DNA from 2 places in the Limnohabitans sp. TEGF003 genome. Region 2 is predicted to be linked to the other one. Evidence: predicted binding sites of a transcription regulator. Region 2 holds the regulator's gene; the other holds the start of a gene.
What was found. Region 2 encodes FNR, which switches genes on or off when oxygen is low (the NO sensors DNR and NnrR bind a similar motif). Its sites were predicted from a motif close to TTGATNNNNATCAA; they were not measured.

Region 1: ACZ5RT_RS03595 (MBL fold metallo-hydrolase RNA specificity domain-containing protein) is a predicted target of FNR. The motif match lies at 7,823-7,836, and genes of this name have one in related genera.

The regions. Positions count from the first base shown of each region.
Region 1 is NZ_AP029225.1:712,915-723,844, reverse strand. Features, by position in the region: gene ACZ5RT_RS03630 (sensor histidine kinase) at 1-992, shown strand, start outside; gene ACZ5RT_RS03625 (sensor histidine kinase) at 1,025-2,428, shown strand; gene ACZ5RT_RS03620 (response regulator transcription factor) at 2,403-3,086, shown strand; gene ACZ5RT_RS03615 (FKBP-type peptidyl-prolyl cis-trans isomerase) at 3,165-3,515, shown strand; gene grpE (nucleotide exchange factor GrpE) at 3,634-4,179, shown strand; gene dnaK (molecular chaperone DnaK) at 4,369-6,288, shown strand; gene dnaJ (molecular chaperone DnaJ) at 6,433-7,575, shown strand; gene ACZ5RT_RS03595 (MBL fold metallo-hydrolase RNA specificity domain-containing protein) at 7,871-9,235, shown strand; gene ACZ5RT_RS03590 (cyanophycin metabolism-associated DUF1854 family protein) at 9,242-9,706, opposite strand; gene ACZ5RT_RS03585 (cyanophycin metabolism-associated ABC transporter) at 9,703-10,930, opposite strand, start outside.
Region 2 is NZ_AP029225.1:2,008,332-2,019,261, forward strand. Features, by position in the region: gene ccoP (cytochrome-c oxidase, cbb3-type subunit III) at 1-678, shown strand, start outside; gene ccoG (cytochrome c oxidase accessory protein CcoG) at 740-2,191, shown strand; gene ACZ5RT_RS09955 (nitrogen fixation protein FixH) at 2,221-2,505, shown strand; gene ACZ5RT_RS09960 (hypothetical protein) at 2,522-2,827, shown strand; gene fnr (fumarate/nitrate reduction transcriptional regulator Fnr) at 2,805-3,524, opposite strand; gene hemN (oxygen-independent coproporphyrinogen III oxidase) at 3,733-5,115, shown strand; gene ACZ5RT_RS09975 (sulfite exporter TauE/SafE family protein) at 5,198-5,875, shown strand; gene ACZ5RT_RS09980 (SIMPL domain-containing protein) at 5,974-6,717, shown strand; gene ACZ5RT_RS09985 (sulfite exporter TauE/SafE family protein) at 6,746-7,561, opposite strand; RNA gene ssrS (6S RNA) at 7,587-7,766, opposite strand; gene ACZ5RT_RS09995 (cell division protein ZapA) at 7,812-8,138, opposite strand; gene ACZ5RT_RS10000 (DUF904 domain-containing protein) at 8,135-8,365, opposite strand; cobalamin riboswitch at 8,437-8,683, shown strand; gene ACZ5RT_RS10005 (TonB-dependent receptor) at 8,752-10,779, shown strand; gene ACZ5RT_RS10010 (ABC transporter substrate-binding protein) at 10,787-10,930, shown strand, end outside.

The DNA.
Region 1 (10,930 bases), 1.3 Mb from region 2:
CTTTGGCGCTGCGTTGGCGCAGCCACAATGCAGCAGCCATTGGGGTGAGCTATTTGTTGCTGGGGTTGGGACTGTGGGCACAGGCCCTCATGGGCATTGGCATCGGCACACAACCCAGCCCGTTCAGCAACACATGGGATGCGAGCCTGATCGCATTCTTGGCGCTGCTGACCTCGGCAATAGGCCACTTTTGTTATACCGGCATGGTGCTAGACCAGGCCATGCAAATGCGAGCACGCGATGCGACCACGCAAGCTGCGGCCGAAGAGACCGCCAGACTGGACACGCAGCTGCGCCAGCTGGACCGGCAAGAACGCATGGTGCTGGTGTCGGGCGCACTGGCGCACGAACTGAACCAGCCTTTGACGGCCGCCTTGACACAGGCCCAGGTGGCGCAACGGCGACTGGTGGCAGGCCGCACCGAAGTGCCGGTGTTGGTGGATTTGCTGCAAAAAGTGGTGAACGGCATTGAACGGGCCAGCCTCATTTTGGGTCGCATCCGACGGGCCAAGTTGCAGAACAGTGTGACGCTGCGACGTGTCGATGTGCGCAAGGTAGTCGACGAAGCTTTGGATTTGCTGGATGGGGAATGGCATCGTCTAGGCGTGCGGGTGGACCGCGCTTTAGGCGATGTACCGCTTTGGTGCCAAGCTGATGAAGTAGCGCTGTCACAGGTGCTGGTGAATCTGTTTCGCAATGCCGCGCAAGCCATGGAATCAAACCCTCCGCGCTGGTTGCAAGTGTCTACGCAAGCCGACGAGACGCAAATTCGGGTGCTGATTCGCGACCACGGCCCAGGGGTGGCCGCGCAGGTTCTGGCGCGTTGGGGCGAGCCCTTTGTGAGCACGCGCGAGCATGGTTTGGGCATGGGACTGGCAATTTCGTGCGACATCATGCGCCAACACCATGGCGATTTGACCTTGCAAAACCACCCTGGCGGTGGGGCCGAGGCGCGGCTGAGTTTGCCGTGCGATATCAGAGGTGCAGGATGAGCCTGAGTTTGGACAACCGCACCTTGCTGCTGGTGGCGGGCACTCTGTACCTGCTGCTGCCACTGAGTATCTGGCTGATCTTGCGCATGCCGCGCGAGCGGGCACCACTGATATGGTGCGTTGGCGGCATGCTGGGAGGCATGGGTTTGTTGCTGATGGGTGCACGCGGGCAGATCCACGACCTGCTGAGTTACGCAGTGGGTCACCCCCTGCTGGCGCTAGGAGCTTGGCTGGCAGCGCAAAGCTTGCGCATGGACACAGGGCGCGCTTGGTCTTGGTGGTTGATTGGGTTGGGAACATTGGCTTATGCAGCGGTCTTAGCGCTTTTGCTGCCGTACGCCTCAGCGCCCACGATTGGGGTGGTGATTCGTTTGGTCAATTTGGGGGTTTTGGTGCTTTTGATCTGGGCCGCTTGGCAGGTGGGTCAATCTGAAAAAAGCCGCAATGCCCTCACGATCGCGGTAGTTTATGGGCTGCAAGCATGCGGTGTGCTGTCCAATTTGATCTCGGCATCCATGGGCTCTTCGGACATTCTCATCGCCGCCAGCGGCCCTGTTGGTGTGGTGGTGAATCTACTGACGCTGATTGTGGCGCTGGTGGCCAGCATGGCCTATCTGGGCTTGGCGCTTGACCGCGTCGAGCGCAGCCAACTGAGTGTGGCCCGCCAGGCAGCGCGCACCCAACAGTGGCAAGAACGCCGGCGGGCCTTGGTGCACCTGGATCGCGAACGTCTGCTGAGCATGTTGACCGATTCACTGGGACATGCCATGACACAGCCCTTGACTGCAGCTTTGTTGCAGGTCGAGACGCAGTTGTGGGCCCTTAGACAGGCCCCTCTGAACGTGGCTCGGCTTCAAAATGGTTTGGAGTATCTGGTATCCGAGCTGCGCCGGACGGGCGAGACAATCGAGCGCATTCGCCACTTGTTGCGGTCAACGCCCACGCAGGGCAAGCCGGTGGATATGACCGCCGTACTGCGCCAGGTGGATTTACTGCTGCGCCAAGAAGCCATCAACCGCCGGACGGTACTGCAGTTTCCCGCGCGCATGCCGCCGGTATGGGTGCTGGGCGATGAGCTGCAGCTGTCGCAGGCACTGCTTCAGTTAGTGCGCAACGCCATTGAGGCGGTCCAAGGGGCAGCGGAGCGACGGGTGTCTGTAACGCTGGAGTCCAAGCTTGAGCAGGTGCGTCTGTATGTAAGCGACAGTGGCCCGGGGCTGCCCAAGGAGGTGCTGCTGCGCGAGTTCGCACAGACTGCGCAGCACGCGCACAGCCTGCAGGGTATAGGGCTTTTCGTTGTCGAAAGCATTGCCCGTCAGCACCATGGCTCTCTTTTGCTAGATAATCCTGGCTCTTGCGGCGCGGTGGTCACACTGGTTTTACCGTGCCATCACCCCCTCGTCGCCCCGGATGAACCAGCCACCCGCCTCTCTTGAACAGAACGCTTTGGACCCCGAGTTGGCTGAGCGCTGCGCGCTCGGCCGTGTGGTGGTGATTGACGACGACCAGGGCATTTTGGAAGCTTTTCGTAACCTGATCGAGCTCGATGGCTATGCTTGCGAGACCTACAGTTCAGCGCGCGCCTACCTGCAGGTACTGGAGTTCAATCGCCCGTTGCACCCGGGTCCGGTGTGTGTGCTCTGCGATGTGAAGATGCCCGATATGGACGGCTTGCAGTTACAGGCCCGCCTGGTGCAACAAGGCCATGTGCCTCTTGTGTTGATGAGCGGAGGCAGCAGCACCAAAGATGCGGTGGCGGGTTTTAGAGCGGGTGCGATGGACTTTTTGATCAAGCCCATTGAAGCCGATCAACTGATGAGCACCTTACATAAAGCGCTGCACATGAACCGCCAACAGCTGGAGCAGGCGCGTCGCCAGCAGCAGGTGAACGCATTGCTCAACACCCTGAGTGAGCGGGAATTGAGTGTGGCGCGCATGGTGGCTCGGGGTATGACCAACCTGGGCGTTTCTCTGGAGCTGAACATCACGCTGCGTACTGTGAAGTTTCACCGTCAACGGGCCATGGAAAAACTGGGCATCGCCGGGACCCCTGAGTTGGTGCGCTTGCTTCAGGAAACCGACCAGCTCCGCTGAGGGCTGGCATAATTTTGTGTTTTCCACATCCCGGAAAGCCGACCGATGGCTCCGGACACTGACTGACAGGACCTTCCCATGAACACCACCCCCTCCGGCCTGCAATACGAAGACACCGTCGTGGGCGAAGGCGCCACAGCCACTGCAGGCCAGGACGTCACCGTGCACTACACCGGCTGGCTCTACAAGGACGGCGAGCAAGGCGCCAAGTTCGATTCGAGTCGCGACCGCCGCGACCCCTTTGTGTTCGGTCTAGGTGCCGGCATGGTCATCAAGGGCTGGGACGAAGGCGTGGCCGGCATGAAAGTGGGCGGCCAGCGCACCCTGATCATCCCCCCTGAGCTGGGCTATGGTGCCCGCGGCGCGGGTGGTGTGATTCCGCCCAATGCCACCCTGAAATTCGATGTGGAACTGCTGGCCCTGGACTGAGCCTGCGCCAGACTGGCACCCACCTGACCCGCCGTTCGGCGGGTTTTTCTTGCCCTCTTGAAGCCCTGAACAACGCCCCTATTTAAAAGGGGTATTCATTTTTTTGCGCAGATTGCTCATGTCAGAAGCCACACAAAACCCCAACCCCAAGCCCCTGAGCGACGAAGAACTGGCCGCCGCAGCCACCACCCCGGCCGACCCGTTGGCCGATGCCCAGGCCGAGCTGGCGAACCTGAAGGCCCAAAACGCCGATCTGGCCGACCAGTACCTGCGCGCCCAGGCCGATGTGCAAAACGCCCGCCGCCGTGCCGACGACGAAATCACCAAAGCCCGCAAATTCGCCGTGGAGAGTTTTGCCGACAGCCTGCTGCCCGTGCTGGACAGCCTGGAAGCGGGTCTGGCCATCCCCAACGTGACGATCGAGCAGATCCGCGAAGGCTCGGAAGCCACCCTGCGCCAGCTCAAAAGCGCGCTGGAACGCAACAAAGTGGTTGAAATTGCACCCGCAGCGGGCACCAAGTTCGATCCACACCACCACCAAGCCATCAGCGTGGTCCCTGCCGAGCAGGAGCCCAACACTGTGGTCACGGTGCTGCAAAAGGGCTACCAGATCGCCGACCGGGTGTTGCGCCCAGCTCTGGTCACGGTCACGGCGTCAAAATAAAACCCACTTCCTACCCAAACTGTCACCCCCGACTTGATCCGGGGTCCATGACTTCAAATGGATGGATCCCGGCTCGGGGGCCGGGATGACAGCCAATATGACCTTTTTGGGCGTAAGGGGACTTGAAAAGCGTTCACCCCGCCCCAACTGCAAAACATCTGTACTTTTAACCAATTTCGGAGCATCAAAATGGGAAGAATCATCGGTATTGACCTGGGCACCACCAACTCGTGCGTGGCCATCATGGAAGGCAACACGACCAAAGTGATCGAGAACGCCGAAGGCGCTCGCACCACCCCGTCGATCATTGCGTACCAGGAAGACGGCGAAATCCTGGTCGGTGCCTCGGCCAAGCGCCAGGCGGTGACCAACCCCAAAAACACGCTCTACGCGGTCAAGCGCCTGATCGGTCGCAAATTTGCCGAGAAGGAAGTCCAAAAGGACATCGACCTGATGCCCTACACCATCACCAAAGCCGACAATGGCGACGCCTGGGTGGAGGTGCGCGGCAACAAGCTGGCCCCCCCCCAGATCAGCGCTGAAATCCTGCGCAAGATGAAGAAAACCGCCGAAGACTACCTCGGCGAAGAAGTGACCGAGGCCGTCATCACGGTGCCCGCCTACTTCAACGACGCCCAGCGCCAGGCCACCAAGGACGCTGGCCGCATCGCCGGTCTGGACGTCAAGCGCATCATCAACGAGCCCACCGCTGCGGCCCTGGCCTTTGGCCTGGACAAGCAGGAAAAAGGCGACCGCAAAATCGCGGTGTATGACCTGGGTGGCGGCACCTTCGACGTGTCCATCATCGAGATCGCCGATGTCGATGGCGAAAAGCAGTTCGAAGTGCTGTCCACCAACGGTGACACGTTCCTGGGCGGCGAAGACTTCGACCAGCGCATCATCGACTTCATCATTGCCGAGTTCAAGAAAGAATCCGGCGTGGACCTGACCAAGGACGTGCTGGCCCTGCAACGCCTGAAAGAAGCCGCTGAAAAGGCCAAGATCGAGCTGTCCAGCTCGGCCTCGACCGACGTCAACCTGCCCTACATCACCGCCGATGCCACAGGCCCCAAACACCTGAACGTCAAGCTGACCCGTGCCAAGCTGGAACAGCTGGTGGAAGAGCTGATCGAGCGCACCATCGCCCCTTGCCGGATGGCCATCAAGGACGCTGGCGTGTCGGTGAGCGACATCCACGACGTGATCCTGGTGGGCGGCATGAGCCGCATGCCCAAGGTGCAGGAGAAGGTCAAGGAGTTCTTCGGCAAAGAGCCCCGCAAGGACGTGAACCCCGACGAAGCCGTGGCCGTGGGCGCTGCGATCCAGGGCCAGGTCTTGTCCGGCGACCGCACCGACGTGCTGCTGCTCGACGTGACGCCTTTGTCTTTGGGCATCGAAACCATGGGCGGTGTGATGACCAAGATGATCACCAAGAACACCACCATCCCGACCAAGTTTGCACAGACTTTCTCGACCGCCGAAGACAACCAGCCTGCGGTGACGATCAAGGTGTTCCAGGGCGAGCGCGACATCGCTTCTGGCAATAAATTGCTGGGCGAGTTCAACCTCGAAGGCATCCCACCCGCACCCCGCGGCACGCCTCAGATCGAAGTGTCGTTCGACATCGACGCCAACGGCATCTTGCACGTGGGCGCCAAGGACAAGGGCACCGGCAAGGAAAACAAGATCACGATCAAGGCCAACTCGGGCTTGTCGGAAGAAGAAATTCAGCAAATGGTGAAAGACGCCGAGCTGAACGCTGCCGAAGACAAGAAGAAACTCGAACTGGTGCAGGCCCGCAACGCTGGTGAAGCCGCCGTGCACAGCGTCAAGAAGAGCCTGACCGAGCACGGCGACAAGATCGAGGCGGCCGAAAAGGAAGCCATCGAAACAGCCAGCAAGGCGCTCGAAGAAGCTTTGAAGGGCGAAGACAAAGACGCCATCGAAGCCAAAACCGAAGCGCTAATGACCGCCAGCCAGAAGCTGGGCGAAAAGGTCTACGCCGACATGCAAGCGCAGCAAGCCGCTGCGGGTGCAGGCGCAGCCGAAGCCAAGCCCCAAGACGACAACGTGGTGGACGCGGAAGTCAAGGAAGTCAAAAAGGGCTGATGCCCGCATGGATGCTGTGGGCCATCCCGTGGGAGCGAGCACCTGCTCGCGATTGCAATCGGCCACAGGGGTGGCCTCCCACAAACACCCCCAACGTCCCGGGCAAGTCTCGGGACGTTTTTTGCATGTAAAGGCCTGAAAGTCATGGCGACAAAACGAGATTTTTACGAAGTGCTGGGCGTTGCCAAAAACGCCTCGGACGAAGACATCAAAAAGGCTTATCGCAAGCTGGCGATGAAGTACCACCCCGACCGCAACCAGGGGGATGACGCCAAGGCCAAAGACGCCGAAACCAAATTCAAAGAGGTCAAAGAGGCCTACGAGATGCTGTCAGACCCGCAAAAACGCGCGGCTTACGACCAGCATGGCCATGCCGGGGTCGATCCCAATATGCGTGGCGGTGCCGAAGGCTTTGGCGGTTTCGGTGATGCGTTTGGCGACATCTTCGGCGACATCTTTGGAGGCCAGGGCCGCGGTGGGCGCGGCGGCGGGCGTCAAGTGTTCCGGGGTGCGGACCTCAGCTACGCGATGGAAATCACGCTTGAAGAAGCGGCCAACGGCAAGGACTCGCAGCTGCGCATCCCGAGCTGGGACGAGTGCGACACCTGCCACGGCACGGGCGCCAAGCCCGGCACCAGCGCCAAGACCTGCTCGACCTGCCACGGTCAGGGCCAGGTGCAGATGCGCCAGGGCTTTTTCAGCGTGCAGCAAACCTGCCCGCACTGCCGGGGCACGGGCAAGATCATCCCCGACCCCTGCGGCACTTGCCACGGGCAAGGCAAGGTCAAGAAACAGAAAACACTGGAAGTCAAAATCCCGGCGGGTATCGACGACGGCATGCGCATCCGCAGCGCGGGCAATGGCGAGCCTGGCACCAATGGCGGGCCACCGGGCGATTTGTTCATCGAGATCCGGCTGAAGAAACACGACATCTTCGAGCGCGATGGCGACGACCTGCACTGCGCGGTGCCGATCAGCTTTTCCAAAGCGGCTTTGGGCGGCGAAATCGAGGTGCCGACCCTGGGCGGCAAAGCGGCGATCGACATCCCCGAAGGCACCCAGACGGGCAAGCAGTTCCGCTTGCGCGGCAAGGGCATCAAGGGCGTGCGCGGCAGCTACCCGGGCGACTTGTATTGCCACATCACGGTGGAAACGCCGGTCAAGCTCACCGAGCACCAGAAAAAGCTGCTCAAGGAGTTTGAAGAGTCCCTGAAAAAAGGCGGCGGCAAACACCAACCCAGTGGCGAAAGCTGGACCGACAAGTTGAAGGGCTTCTTCGGCGGCTGAACTGCGTTCGTCTCTCCCGACCTGTCGGGGGTCATGCCTTCGACCACCATGGATACCCGCATTCGCGGGCATGACACTTGGATGGTCCCCTCGACCTGATCGGGGATCCATGCCTTCGGCCGCACTGGATGCGGACATGACAATTGAATGGTCACCCCCGACCCGATCGGGGGTCCATGTCTTCGACTGCCATGGATACCCGCGTTCGCGGGTATGACAAGATGGCTTTGTTGTACCCCACCGGGGTTTGACTTGCGTCAAGCAGGCTTTTGCTTTTGAAGGCAGCATGCGAAGCATGAGCGCCACCATCACCTTCCTCGGCGGAGCCGATACCGTCACCGGCTCCAAATACCTGATCGAGCACAACCAGAAGCGGCTGCTGGTCGATTGCGGGCTGTTCCAGGGTTACAAACAGCTGCGCCTGCGCAACTGGAACCCCCTGCCCGCGAACCCGGCTCTCATTGACGCGGTGGTGCTGACCCACGCCCACCTGGACCACAGCGGCTACTTGCCCTTGTTGGTCAAAAACGGTTTTAGAGGCCGGGTGCATGCCACGTCGGCCACTTGCGATCTGGCCAGCATCTTGCTGCCCGACAGCGGGCACATCCAGGAAGAAGACGCTTTTTTCGCCAATCGCCATGGCTTTTCCAAACACGCTCCGGCTCTACCGCTGTACACCAAACAAGAGGCCATCCACTGCCTCAAGCAATTGCACGCCGAGCACCAGGGCGCGTGGTTCGAGCCCATTCGCGGCTGGAAGGCGCGCTTTCAGCCCGCCGGGCACATCCTGGGTGCAGCCAGTTTGCTGCTCGATGTGGCAGGTCGGCGGATTTTGTTTTCGGGCGATCTGGGCCGCCCCGACGACCCGCTGATGAACCCGCCGGAGCCACCACCGCAGGCCGACACGGTGCTGATCGAGTCGACTTACGGTGACCGCCAGCACCCCAAGGAAAAGCTGTTCGAGGAGCTGGGACCGCTGTTGAAAAAACTGGCTGCACGCGGCGGTGTGGCGGTGGTGCCGGTGTTTGCCGTGGGTCGGGCGCAGGCCGTGTTGCACACCATTGCCCAGCTCAAAGCTGCCGGGGAGATTCCCAAAGGCTTGCCGATTTTTCTGGACAGCCCAATGGCGATCCACACCACGGCCTTGTTTGAGCGCCACCCGGGTGAGCACCGCCTGAGCGTGCAGGAAGTGCGCAACATGGACCATGTGGCCACCATGCTGGAGACCCCCGAGCAGTCCAAATCCCTAGCGCGGCGGCACGGTCCGATGGTGATTCTGGCGGCCAGCGGCATGGCCACGGGTGGGCGGGTGCTGCACCACCTGGCGCAATACGCAGGCGACCACCGCAACATGGTGATCCTGACGGGCTACCAGGCGCCGGGCACGCGCGGCGCATCACTGGCCAATGGCCACAGCACCCTCCGAATCCACGCGCAGGATGTGGCGGTGCGGGCCGAGGTGGCGCAAATCGAATCGGCCTCGGCCCATGCCGACGCGAACCAGCTGTTGAGCTGGTTGCACAAAATGCCCAGCGCACCCGGGCAGGTGTATGTGGTGCATGGCGAGCGCGAGGCGTCCGACATGCTGCGCCAGCGCATCGAGCACGAGATCAAATGGCGTGCGCTGGTGCCCGAACAGGGCTCGGTCTGGCCTCTTTGAGGCCGCTCAGAGGAACCGGTCCAGCAGTTTGCGCGAATGCTTGTCCATGGCCGCCAGGTCGCGGATCATGAACTGCACCCCATTGGCGTCGTTGATCAGCAGCACCGTGCCCGTCAAGCGCCGGATGTCTTCTTCCCCCTTGAGCAAGAACTGTGTGCTGCCCCGGTCGGTGAGCACCGACCAGGTGCTGGGCGTGGCGAAGCTGCTGACATCGGTCAGCTGAAGGATTTCTGGCAAGAACTCCCGCTCGTTCAGGGCCTGGATGACCTGGGAGCGCAGAGCGGGTGCCAGCTGGTCCAAGGCATCGATCCAGAAAATCTCGTGCCCGTCGGCATCCATCAGCGCCACCCCTTCGTCCGGCGCGGACACCGGGTAGGCGCGCAAGGCGGTCACAGGAACGTGTCGCGTGCCATCGGGCAGCTGCAAGACCCAACGGCCAAAGGCGTCGCGTTGCAAATCAAAGGGGTTCATGCGATCACCTTCTTGTCTTCGTCGCTGCCACCCAACACCGCCTCGGCTTCGGCCTGGCGCTGCTGCGCTTCGTACAAACGCCAGTAAGCGCCTTGGGCCTCGATGAGCGTGTCGTGCGTCCCCTCTTCGACCACCAGCCCTTTGTCCATGACCACCAGACGGTCGGCCTTGCGCAAAGTGGACAGTCGGTGCGCGATGGCAATCGTTGTGCGCCCGCGCACCAGGTTGTCCAGCGCTTTTTGAATCTCTTTTTCGGTCTCGGTGTCCACGGCCGAGGTGGCCTCGTCCAGGATGAGGATGCGGGGGTTGATGAGCAAAGCGCGGGCAATCGAGATGCGCTGGCGCTCACCGCCCGACAAACCCTGACCGCGCTCGCCCACCAGGGAGTCGTAACCCTGCGGCATGCGCAAGATGAACTCGTGGGCATGGGCTGCACGGGCAGCGGCCACGATCTCTTCGCGGGTGGCTTCGGGCTTGCCGTAGGCGATGTTGTCGGCGATGGTGCCGAAGAACAAGAATGGCTCTTGCAGCACCAGACCAATCTGGCGGCGGTAGTCGGCCACCTTGAGCTGGCGGATGTCGGTGCCATCGAGCTCGATGGCACCATCGCTCAGGTCATAAAAGCGGCAGATCAGGTTGACCAGCGTGCTCTTGCCCGAGCCGCTGTGGCCCACCAGGCCGATCATCTGGCCGGGTTGGATGTCGAGGTTGAGCTGGCGGATCACCGCGCGGTTGCCATAGCGAAAGCCCGCATCGCGCACCGTGATGCGACCTTGCACACGGGGCGGCAAGGCCACTGGGCTGAGCGGCTCGGGCACGCTGGAGACATGGTCGAGGATGTCAAAAATGCGCTTGGCACCGGATGCGGCCTTTTGGGTGTTGGAGACGATCCGGCTCATCGAATCGAGGCGGCTGTAAAAGCGCCCGATGTAGGCCAAAAACGCGGTCAGGACACCGACCGTGATCTGGTCGTCCGACACCAGCCAGATGCCAAAACCCCACACCACCAGCAGGCCGATTTCGGTCATCAGCGTCACCGTGGGCGAGAACAGCGACCAGACGCGGTTGAGCCGGTCGTTGACCTGCAGGTTGTGCGCGTTGGCGTCCTTGAAACGTTGGGCTTCGCGATCTTCCTGTGCGAAGGCTTTGACCACCCGGATGCCGGGGATGGTGTCGGTCAGGACGTTGGTCACTTCGGCCCACACGCGGTCAATTTTCTCGAAA
Region 2 (10,930 bases):
AGTTTTGCCGGCAAATTCGGCTGGTCTTCGGCGGGTCAATACGAAACCGAAGTGGCCAAAGGCAACGCCGAAGTGGCCCCCCTGTACGCCAAGTTTTTGGGTATGCCGCCTGAAGAGGTGTCCAAAGACCCGAAAGCCCTGGCCATTGGCGACCGCTTGTTCATGAACAACTGTGCGCAATGCCACGGCTCGGACGCACGGGGCAGCAAAGGCTTCCCCAATCTGGCCGATGCCGACTGGCTCTATGGCGGCACACCTGACGCGATCAAGACCACCTTGGTGCAAGGCCGTGCGGGCAACATGCCCCCCATGGCCGCAGCGGTGGGTGGCCCTGAAGACGTGCGCAACGTGGCCCACTATGTGCTCAGCCTGTCGGGTAGCCCGCACGACTCCCTGCGCGCCTCGCTGGGCAAGTCCAAGTTTGGTGTCTGCGCAGCCTGCCACGGCATGGACGGCAAGGGCAACCACGCCCTGGGTGCGCCCAACCTGACCGACGACATCTGGCTGCACGGTTGGGGTGAAAACGCCATCGTGAACATGATCAACAACGGCAAGGTCAACCAGATGCCCGCCCAGGCCCAGAAGCTGACCGAAGGTCAGATCCATGTGCTGGCCTCTTATGTCTGGGGCTTGTCCAACAACGCCCCGGCGAGCACCACGGTCAGCGCCGCGAAATGATGTCCCCCGTGCAGCAGGCCCGTCCTGCTGCACCCTTTGACCCAAGGTCTGCATTTTGTCCATCCCCGATCAGCGTCCCCCCCGCAGCGTGATCCCCATCACCCCCGTACCCACCGACGGTGATGCGGAACTGGTGTCGCTGTACCAGGCGCACCAAAAAATCTACCCACGCAGTGTGCAGGGCGTTTTCGCTCGCTGGCGTTGGTTGATGGTGGTCATCACGCAATTGGTTTTTTATGGCCTGCCTTGGCTGGAATGGGGGCAGCGCCAGGCGGTGCTGTTCGACCTGGGCGCTCGCCGCTTCTACATCTTCGGCCTCGTCCTGTATCCGCAAGACTTCATTTACCTGACGGCTTTGCTGGTCATCTCGGCACTCTCCTTGTTTCTGTTCACGGCAGTGGCAGGGCGTTTGTGGTGTGGTTTTGCCTGCCCGCAAACCGTTTACACCGAAATTTTCATCTGGATCGAGCGCCAGTTCGAGGGCGATCGATCTGCCCGCATGCGCCTGGATGCCGCACCGCTGAGCTTCAACAAAGTCTGGCGCAAGACGGGCAAGCAGCTCGCCTGGATCGTGTTCTCGTTGTGGACGGGTTTCACGTTCGTGGGCTACTTCACGCCCATCCGCGAGTTGACGGCATCGATCCTGTCGCTGGGCTTTGGCCCATGGGAAATTTTCTGGATCCTGTTTTACAGCTTTGCCACCTATGGCAACGCGGGCTTCATGCGCGAGCAGGTGTGCAAATACATGTGCCCCTATGCCCGCTTTCAAAGCGCCATGTTCGACAAGGACACGCTCATCGTCACCTACGACGAAGCGCGGGGCGAGCCCCGGGGTGCCCGCTCCAAAAAAGCCGATCCCCAAGCCCTGGGCCTGGGTTCTTGTGTGGACTGCACCTTGTGTGTGCAAGTTTGCCCCACGGGCATCGACATCCGCAAAGGCCTGCAGTACGAATGCATTGGCTGCGGCGCTTGTGTGGACGTGTGTGACAACGTGATGGACAAGGTGGGTTATCCGCGCGGCCTGATCAAGTTTTCCACGCAAAACGCGATGGACAAGGGCTGGAACTGGGCGCAAACGGTGCGCCGCATTTTCCGCCCCCGCGTGTTGGTCTACACCGCCGTGTTGTGGGCCATCATCGTCGGTGTCGGGGCATCCCTGTGGCTGCGCCAGCCTTTCAAAGTGGACATCGAACGCGACCGTGCCACTTTGGCCCGCATCGTTGCAGGCGGTCAGATCGAGAACGTGTACCGCCTGCAAATCATGAATGCAGCCGAACACCACTTGAACTTTGAGTTGCAGATCGATGGCTTGCCTGGCCTTAAGCTGGTGGGTGAGCCAGAGGTGCAAGTGGCCGCCACCGAGTCCCGCTGGGTCTCGGTGCGTTTGCAGCTGCCCTATGATGCGGCCGCTGCGGGCTCGCACCCGATCCATTTCCGCATCGCCTCACGCGCGCCCGATGGCCAAGTGGTGGGACAGTTGAGCGAGAAAACCGTGTTCCTGGTTCCCCGTTGATGGGTGACCTCCTTTTCAGAAAGACACACATGAACAACGCACTGCGCAAGCCCCAAGAGGGTCAACCCTGGTGGCGCTTTGGCCTGGTCTGGATGGTGGTGGGCGGCCCGGCCGTGGTGGTCGTGGCGGGATTGGTCACGTTTTACATTGCCGCCAGCAACCCCGACCCGGTGCTTCAGGTGACGCCGCGCAGCGCCATGCAGGAACGCCAGGGCATCACGCATGCTCCAGCCATGCAAGGCCGCAACCACGCGGCCACGGGCGAATTGCCCTCAGCGGTCCAGGCGCCTGCTGCCGCACCGACTCAACCCTGAGGCGAAGGGAGACACCATGCGGGCTCAACGTTGGATGTGGATTGCCTGGCCTGCCTTTTTGGTGGCCGGACTGATGGAAATGCTGGTGTTCGCCTTCGTCGACCCGCGAGACCTGCACTGGTTCGGGCGCGATCTGGACTTGTCCAGGCAAGCGATTTACACCTTGGCTTTTTTCGCGTTTTGGGGTCTGACCATGCTCTCCAGCGCCCTGACCACGCTGCTGGGCATGTCCCCGTTTGAAGTCAACCGCTGCCCGGTAGCGCCGGGCGATCGCCCGGCAGACTGTGCGCAGGGCGGCGTCAATGGCACGCGTTGTTGTTGACCAGACGCTGCAGGCCTTCGGTGTCCAGAATGCGGACATGGCGTTGTTTGACTTCCACCATGCCTTCCTCGACGAATTTGGAGAAAGTGCGGCTGACGGTTTCGAGCTTCAAACCCAGGTAGCTGCCGATTTCCTCGCGCGTCATGCGCAGCACCAGCTCGGACTGGGAAAAGCCACGGGCATGCAGACGTTGCACCAGATTCAGCAAAAAAGCGGCCAGTCGCTCTTCGGCCCGCATGCTGCCCAGCAGCAGCATCACGCCGTGTTCGCGCACGATTTCGCGGCTCATGATTTTGTGCACATGGCTTTGCAGCGCGGTCACCTCGCGTGAAATCTCTTCGATGCGGTCAAACGGCATGACACAGACCTCGGCATCTTCCAGGGCCACCGCATCGCAGGTGTGCTGGTCGTTCACGATGCCATCCAAACCAATGATTTCGCCTGCCATCTGAAAACCCGTGACCTGGTCGCGTCCATCTTCGGTGGCCAGGCAGGTTTTGAAAAATCCCGTGCGGATGGCGTACAGCGAGGTGAACTTCTCGCCGTTGGTGAACAAAGTGGTCCCGCGCTTGACTTTGCGGCGCACCGCCACCAGATCGTCGAGGCGGTTGAGGTCATGCTCGCTCAGGCCCATGGGCATGCACAACTCACGCAGGTTGCAATTGGAGCAGGCGACTTTGATGGCTTGGGGATTCATGGTTGATCTCATGGTTGAGAAATGGATTTGCCTTAGATCAAGTCTTGAGCTTATACCGAAAACGACCCCGAATTTCAGGGTATACCCTGTCTGTGCAGGAAATCCCGGGAAACCGGTAAAGCGTTTGACTTGAGTCAATACAAGCGTGGGGGCAAACAGGCAAAGTCGCACCATTGTTGTGAACACATTCGAATTAAGGGGCAGCCGCATGTCCGTCATCACGCCTGAATTGCTGACACGTTTTGACGTGCCCGGTCCGCGTTACACCTCCTATCCCACAGCGGATCGTTTCGTCGAAGCCTTTGGCGAGGCCGACTATGTGCAAGCCTTGGTGCAGCGTCAATCGGGTACGGTGGGCAAGCAGACACCGCTGTCCTTGTATGTGCACATCCCGTTTTGCGAATCGCTTTGTTATTACTGCGCTTGCAACAAAATCATCACCAAACACAAAGAGCGTTCTGCCGCGTATTTGAAATACCTCGGCAAAGAGGTTGAACTGCACACCCGGCACCTGGGGCGAGGGCAGTCGGTCAGCCAGTTGCACTTGGGTGGCGGCACGCCCACTTTCATGAGCGACGAAGAGCTGCGCCAACTCATGGCCATGCTGCGCGAGCATTTTGAATTCGTGCCGGGCGGTGAATACTCTGTCGAGGTGGACCCGCGCACCGTGGACGACAGTCGACTGGCCGTGCTGGCCGAATTGGGCTTCAACCGCCTGAGTTTCGGCGTGCAGGACTTTGACCCTGCGGTGCAAAAAGCCGTGCACCGCATACAGCCGTCCGAGCAGGTGTTTCAACTGGTTCAAGCGGCTCGCCGCCTCGGCTTCGAGTCGGTCAACGTCGATCTGATTTACGGCCTGCCTCTGCAAACCCCCGAGTCCTTTGACCGCACACTTGAGCAGGTGAAAAGTCTGCGTCCTGACCGCATTGCGCTGTATGCCTATGCGCACCTGCCCGAACGCTTCAAGCCCCAACGCCGCATCCATGCGCAAGAATTGCCCTCGGGTGCAGCCAAAGTGTCCATGCTGTCGCGCTCGCTCGACGCCTTGACCGATGCGGGTTATGTCTACATTGGCATGGACCACTTCGCCTTGCCCGACGACGCCTTGGCCGTGGCCAAAAGGCAAGGGCGTTTGCACCGCAACTTCCAAGGTTACAGCACGCAAGCCGATTGCGACCTGATTGCCTTGGGCGTCTCCTCCATCGGGCGGATCGGCGCGACTTACAGCCAGAACGCCAAGACCATGGAAGAGTACTGTGACCTGCTCGATCAGGGCCACTTTCCAGTGGTGCGGGGCCTGGCGCTCACGCGCGACGACCTGATTCGCCGCTCGGTCATCATGGCGCTGATGTGCCAGGGCCATTTGCAATACGAGTCCATCAACCTGGCCTGGTTGGTCGATTTCAAAACCCTGTTTGCCAAAGAGCTGAGCCAGCTCGAAGACATGCAGTCGCAAGGCCTGGTGGCGCTGAGTGACTCCGGCATCCAGGTCACCGCCATGGGCTGGTTTTTTGTGAGGGGCGTGGCCATGGTGTTTGACCGTTACGTCCAAGCCGACCGCAACCGCAGCCGCTTTTCCAAAATCATCTGATGCCTTGGGGCTTTGGGCATGGCCCGGCCATGGGCTGTGCGCATCGCCGACAATGCGACGCAGATCAACCAGCAGGCAGGGCATGCAAAGTTCTTTGGCCATCACGGCCTTGATGATGGGGGTGTTGGGTGGGCCACATTGTGTGGCCATGTGTGGCGCCGCCTGTGCGGGCCTGGGCCGGGCGGCGGGTGAGCGGCGGGCGCAGGCCTTGCTGGCTTTTCAGCTCGGGCGTTTGGCCGGGTATTCACTGCTGGGCGCGGTGGCTGCAGCCAGCGTGCAGGGCCTGGGCTGGTTGACCACGCAGTCGGCCGCCATTCGCCCGGTCTGGACCTTGCTGCACCTCACGGCGCTGGTGCTGGGCTTGCTGCTCATGCTGCAGGCACGACAACCCGTGTGGCTCGATGCCGCCGCTCGCCGCTTGTGGGCGCATGTGCGAGCCTTCAACAGCCGCTGGGGACGCGCCGCGCCCTGGATGGTGGGCGGGCTGTGGGCCTTGATGCCTTGCGGTTTGCTGTATTCGGCTTTGATGGTGGCCGCTTTGACCAGCCAGCCTGTGGAGGGTGCGGCGACCATGGCCTTGTTTGCGCTGGGCAGCAGCCTTAGCCTGTGGGCTGGGCCCTGGTTGTTTTTGCGCATGCAAACACTCGGTGACGGAGCCTGGGGCATGCGTGTGGCTGGTTTGGCGCTGGCAGGCGTCTCGGCCTGGGCTTTGTGGATGGGTTTGGTGCATGACCAAGCCCCCTGGTGCGTTACACCCTGAAACCAAACCGCACCGGACCAGACAGTTCTTTGACCCTGCTGGCCTTCACAATGCGCGTGTTTCTGTCAGTTGTTTTGACCCATTCCCGGAAAGAGCCCATGACTTTGATTTCCAAGCCTTCCATGGCCTTGGCCCTGATGACCACGCTTTTGGGGCCTGTCGCCTTCGCACAAGGCCCAAACCCATCCACCTCTCAGATGCCTCATGCGGGCCATGCTGTCGCGCATCAAGTCCTGCACCTGAGTGCATCGGCACAGACCGAAGTGGCTCAAGACTGGCTGGTCATGAGCTTGTCGGTTCAAAAAGAGGGCTTGCAAGCGCCTGCGGTTCAAAAGCAGCTCAACGCGGTGCTGTCGGCCGCCTTGGCTGTTGCCAGCCCCATGGCCAAGCCCGGCGCACTGGAAGTGAGAACGGGCGAGATGAACGTTTCACCCCGGTATGGGCGAGATGGGAAGATCAATGGCTGGGCAGGGACGGCGCAATTGGTGTTGCAGGGCCGCGATGCCGAGCAGATCGCCACCCTCGCGGCGCGCTTGCCAGAGATGACGGTCTCGCGGATCGAATGGCGGCTGAGTGCAGAGCAAAAGAATGCGGCCGAAACACGCATCCAGGCCGAGGCGGTCGCACGTTTTCAGACCCGAGCCCAAGCCTTGACGCAGCAGTTTGGCTTCAGCGCTTACACCCTCAGGGAAGTGCGCGTGAACGCGCAAGAGGCCAGTGAGGGCAGTGTCATGCCCCGCATGGCCATGGTGCAGATGGACGAGGCACCCGCTGCTGTGCCTACGATGGCAGGCAAGTCGCGCGTGGTGGTGAACCTGACGGGCAGCATCGCCATGCGCTGACAGGGTGGGCCTGAGTTCAGGCCCTGAATCAGGCGGACAGGCCTTTGTAGAGCATGTAAGCGGCCAGAAGATAAAGCACGCTGGCAAAAACGCGCTTGAGTTGCTTGACCGGCAGTTTGTGGGCCGTTGCCGCGCCAATGGGGGCCATGAGCACGCTGCACACGGCGATCACCGCCAAAGCCGGCAACCACAAGTAGCCAAAGCTGTAGGTTGGCAGGTCCTGCACGTTCTGACCGCTGACGATGTAACCGGCCACGTTGGCCAGCGCAATCGGAAAACCCAAAGCTGCGCTGGTGGCCACCGCGTTGTGGATGGCCACATTGCACCAGGCCATGAACGGCACGCTGATGAAGCCTCCGCCTGCACCCACCAGACCCGACAGCAAGCCGATCAGACCGCCTGCGCCCAGCAAACCCTGGAAGCCAGGCACTTGGCGAGAAGGGGCGGGTTTTTTGTCCAGAAACATTTGTGTCGCCGAGAAGCCGACAAAAGCCGCAAAAAACAAGGCCAGGTAAGTGCCTTTGGCGAAAGCAAAAATGCCCATGCTGCCGATCAGGCTGCCGATCACAATGCCTGGGGCCAGGCCCTTGACCAGATCCCAGCGCACGGCTTTTTTCTTATGGTGGGCACGCACACTGGAGACGCTGGTGAAGATGATGGTGGCCATGGATGTGGCGATCGCCATCTTGACGGCCAGGTCGGGGCTGACCCCACGCGCACCCAGCAGGTAAGTCAAGAACGGCACCATGATCATGCCGCCGCCAATGCCCAACAGGCCCGCCAAAAAGCCCGTACACAGGCCCAAAACGGCCAATTCGGCCAACAGCAGAGGTTCGATGATCATGGGGGAATGGAGAGTCTAGAAAGGAAAGGTGTCTGCGAGTGCCACCGGACCGGCATCCTGAACCGGGGTTCAGGTGGGCGAGGGCAGACTGGCGTTGGGTTCATCTGACGCGAGACGATCACGCTCACCAGCCAATGTACCAAGCCCGGGCTCTAAGAGCATTGGTTCAAGGAAATATAAAGCCCGGCATGCACCGCAGACCATGGCATTGTAGGACTTTCAAAAGACCTGCCACAGAACAACGTCTGCATCAGATCAATTGACCGTCTTGCTCCAGAACATGGTCCAGACGCTTGAGCAGCTGCGACAAGCGCTCTTGTGATGCTTCGGGGACATCTGCCGCAGCAGCTTGGGTGTTGGTGGTGGGCGAAGGCGTTTCAGATTGCTCGAAGGCCAGATTCAACGCTGCCAGAACGGCGATGCGGTCACGCGCCTTGATCTTGCCGGCATCGCGGATCTTGCACATGGCTTCATCCACTTTGCGCACAGCAGCCAACAAGCGCTCTTGACCCCCCTCGGGGCAACCGAGGATATAACTTTGTCCCATGATCTGGACGTCCAATTGTTTGTTGCTCATGCTGAAGCCTCAGGAGATGCGGGGGTGCTGGATGCGGGCAAACGCTCAATCAGGGCATCCACACGCGCTCTGGCTGCCGCCAGTCGGGATTTGAGCTGGTCACGCTCAAGGGTCAGCGCCTGGACTTGCTGGGCCAATAAAGCGTTGGTGCGTTGAAGCTCTTCGTGGCGCAGCAACAAATGATCCACACGCTCGGCAATTTGATCAATGGTGTCGGAATGGGCCATGGCAGACAAAGAAAAAGAGATTTCGCATTGTAGAGCGTGGGCGATTTTGTAGGCTGGGAGACAGTTTGGCGCATAAAATGATCGCTGTTGGTGCTCGCGATGCCGGTTCACGGCGCGCAGTTCAACGGGAAGCAGGAGGGAAAAGCCACCACGGCCGACCTAACCTGCGCTGCCCCCGCAACGGTAAGCAGACGGGTTTTCTGTCAAAAGAAAACCCAGCTTTCATCTCAAACCACTGGTCGCCCTGAAACAGGCAACTGGGAAGGTGATGGAAGTCGCTCTGTCAGCCCGGATACCGGCCAACAAGGTGACCTGTCGCAAGATAGGTTGTAAAGCCCATGCACTGTCGGGGAAGGCGGTGAGGGCGTTTGACTTGTTAGTTTCTCATGAAGAAAAATATTTCTACTGTGGCGCGTTATGCCGCCCATACTTGTGGTGTCGCTCCAATTTTGTGGGCTTCGGTTGTCCATGCTCAGGTGCAGGGCGTAGCCCCAAGCCTTGACCTGTCACAAAACTCTGTGGTGATCAGTGCATCCAAATACAAACAGGATGCGCATGAGTTGCCGGTAGCCACCACCGTAATTACCCGTGCCGAGATCGAGTCCTCTGGTGTTGGAACAGTCAACGAGGCCATCATGAAACTCGGTGGTGTGCTGGGCCGTCCAAGTCTTTCCGGGGGAAACGAATACTCTTTGGACCTCGGGGGATTTGGTGATACTGCCGCCTCCAACATGGTGGTGGTCATTGACGGTATCGCTTACAAGCAGGGAGACTCCAGTGAACTGAGATTGTCTGCCTTGGCGCTTGATCAGATTGAGCGAATCGAGATTCTCCGAGGCTCATCGTCTGTGCTGTACGGCGAAGGGGCGGTTGCAGGCGTGATCCACATCATCACGAAAGCTTCGGGGCTGGTGCATCCATTGGGTGTCTCGGGGCAGGCTACCGCTTCTGTGGGCTCCTACGGGACACGTGAAGTGAAAGGCGGCTTGTTCTATTCGGCTGAGCAATGGAGTTTCAATGCTTCGGGACTAGACCGTCGATCAGACGGTTATCGTCAAAACGGCGCAAGTTCTGACAAAAACGTCAATGTGTCCGCACAGTTCCGTGGAGATAGCTTTCGCGTTGGCGTCATTGCTAATCAGCGCAGTGAGCATGCACAGACACCGGGTGGATTGACGCTGACGCAGTACGCTGCCGACCCACGCCAAGCACAACCCTCTTCATTCAGCAACCGAACTTATCTGGATGCTAGGGCCAATGGCCAGGCGGCATTTGTTGAGGCGGATGTCTTGGGGAGTGTGTTGCGATTGGATTTGGCTCAGCGCAAGCGAGATTACGAAGCGCTGGCGGTCATGGGAGCTTCCGCATATCCGTTGCGATTTGAAACCAGCAACAACAGCACGGGACTGCAAGCGATTCGTCCCATGGACACAAGCTGGGGTCGCCAAACCTTAACGGTCGGTACAGAGAAAATTAACTGGGATCAAAACCGCATTTACCCGCTCAATCCCAGTTTTGGCAGCAGCATCAAACTGGGCTACAACACCACATCCTATTTCCTTAAAAGCGATTCGATCCTGAAGGCTACCGGTACGCAGTTGTCGGTGGGTTATCGCTCCGAAGATATTGATAAATTCCAGAGTATCGTGGGGGGATTCACTCCAGGGAAAACGGTCAGTACAGACAAATTGTCTGCGGCAGAGTTGGGGTTTTCGCAGACACTGAACGAGGCTGCGACGGTGTATGGGCGTTGGGCGGAATCTTACCGCTTGCCTAACGTAGATGAGTTCACGACTCCGGCCTACGACATGAACGGTAACCCAATTGCTCTGCGGCCCCAAACCTCTACGGAGAAGGAGCTTGGCCTCAAGTACCGCTGGCCAAGCCAGGCTCGTGCCAGTGTCCGCTGGGCGCGCTCAGATCTGAGAAACGAGATCATTTACGACCCTGCTAACTGGGCCAACATCAATCTGGAACCTACCCGCCGCCAGACTCTGGAATTCTTCTGGAGCTATCCGCACAGCTCTAGCCTCAGTGTTTCGGGTAGCCTGAGTCTGCGAGATGCTAAGTTCTTGTCTGGCGCCAATATGGGCAAACAAGTGCCCATGTCGCCCAAGCAGTCATTGGGTGTACGGGTCGATTGGCGCATGCCTGCCAACCAAGTCATGTCATGGATGGTGACGGCGGTTAGTCAGCAAGCCATTGCAGGCAGCTTTGATAACGCCAGCAAAATGCCCGGATACGCCACACTCGATTGGCGCTATGCACATAGCCTCGACAAACTTGAGTTGTCGATTCTTGTGAAAAATCTGCTGGACAAGAAATACTATGGCTATGCCACGACAACCAGTGGTTACACCTTGTATCCGGACATGGGACGAAATCTCATGTTGACGGCTAAGTACAAGTTTTGACGCTTGTATGCAAAGCTTGGTGCTCGGCCCCCAACGCATCGTCTGTCTTACCGAAGAGACAACGGAGTGGCTCTATTTGTTGGGGCAGGAGCAGCGCATCGTGGGCATCTCGGGCTACACGGTGCGTCCGCGCCGTGCCCGTGAAGAGAAG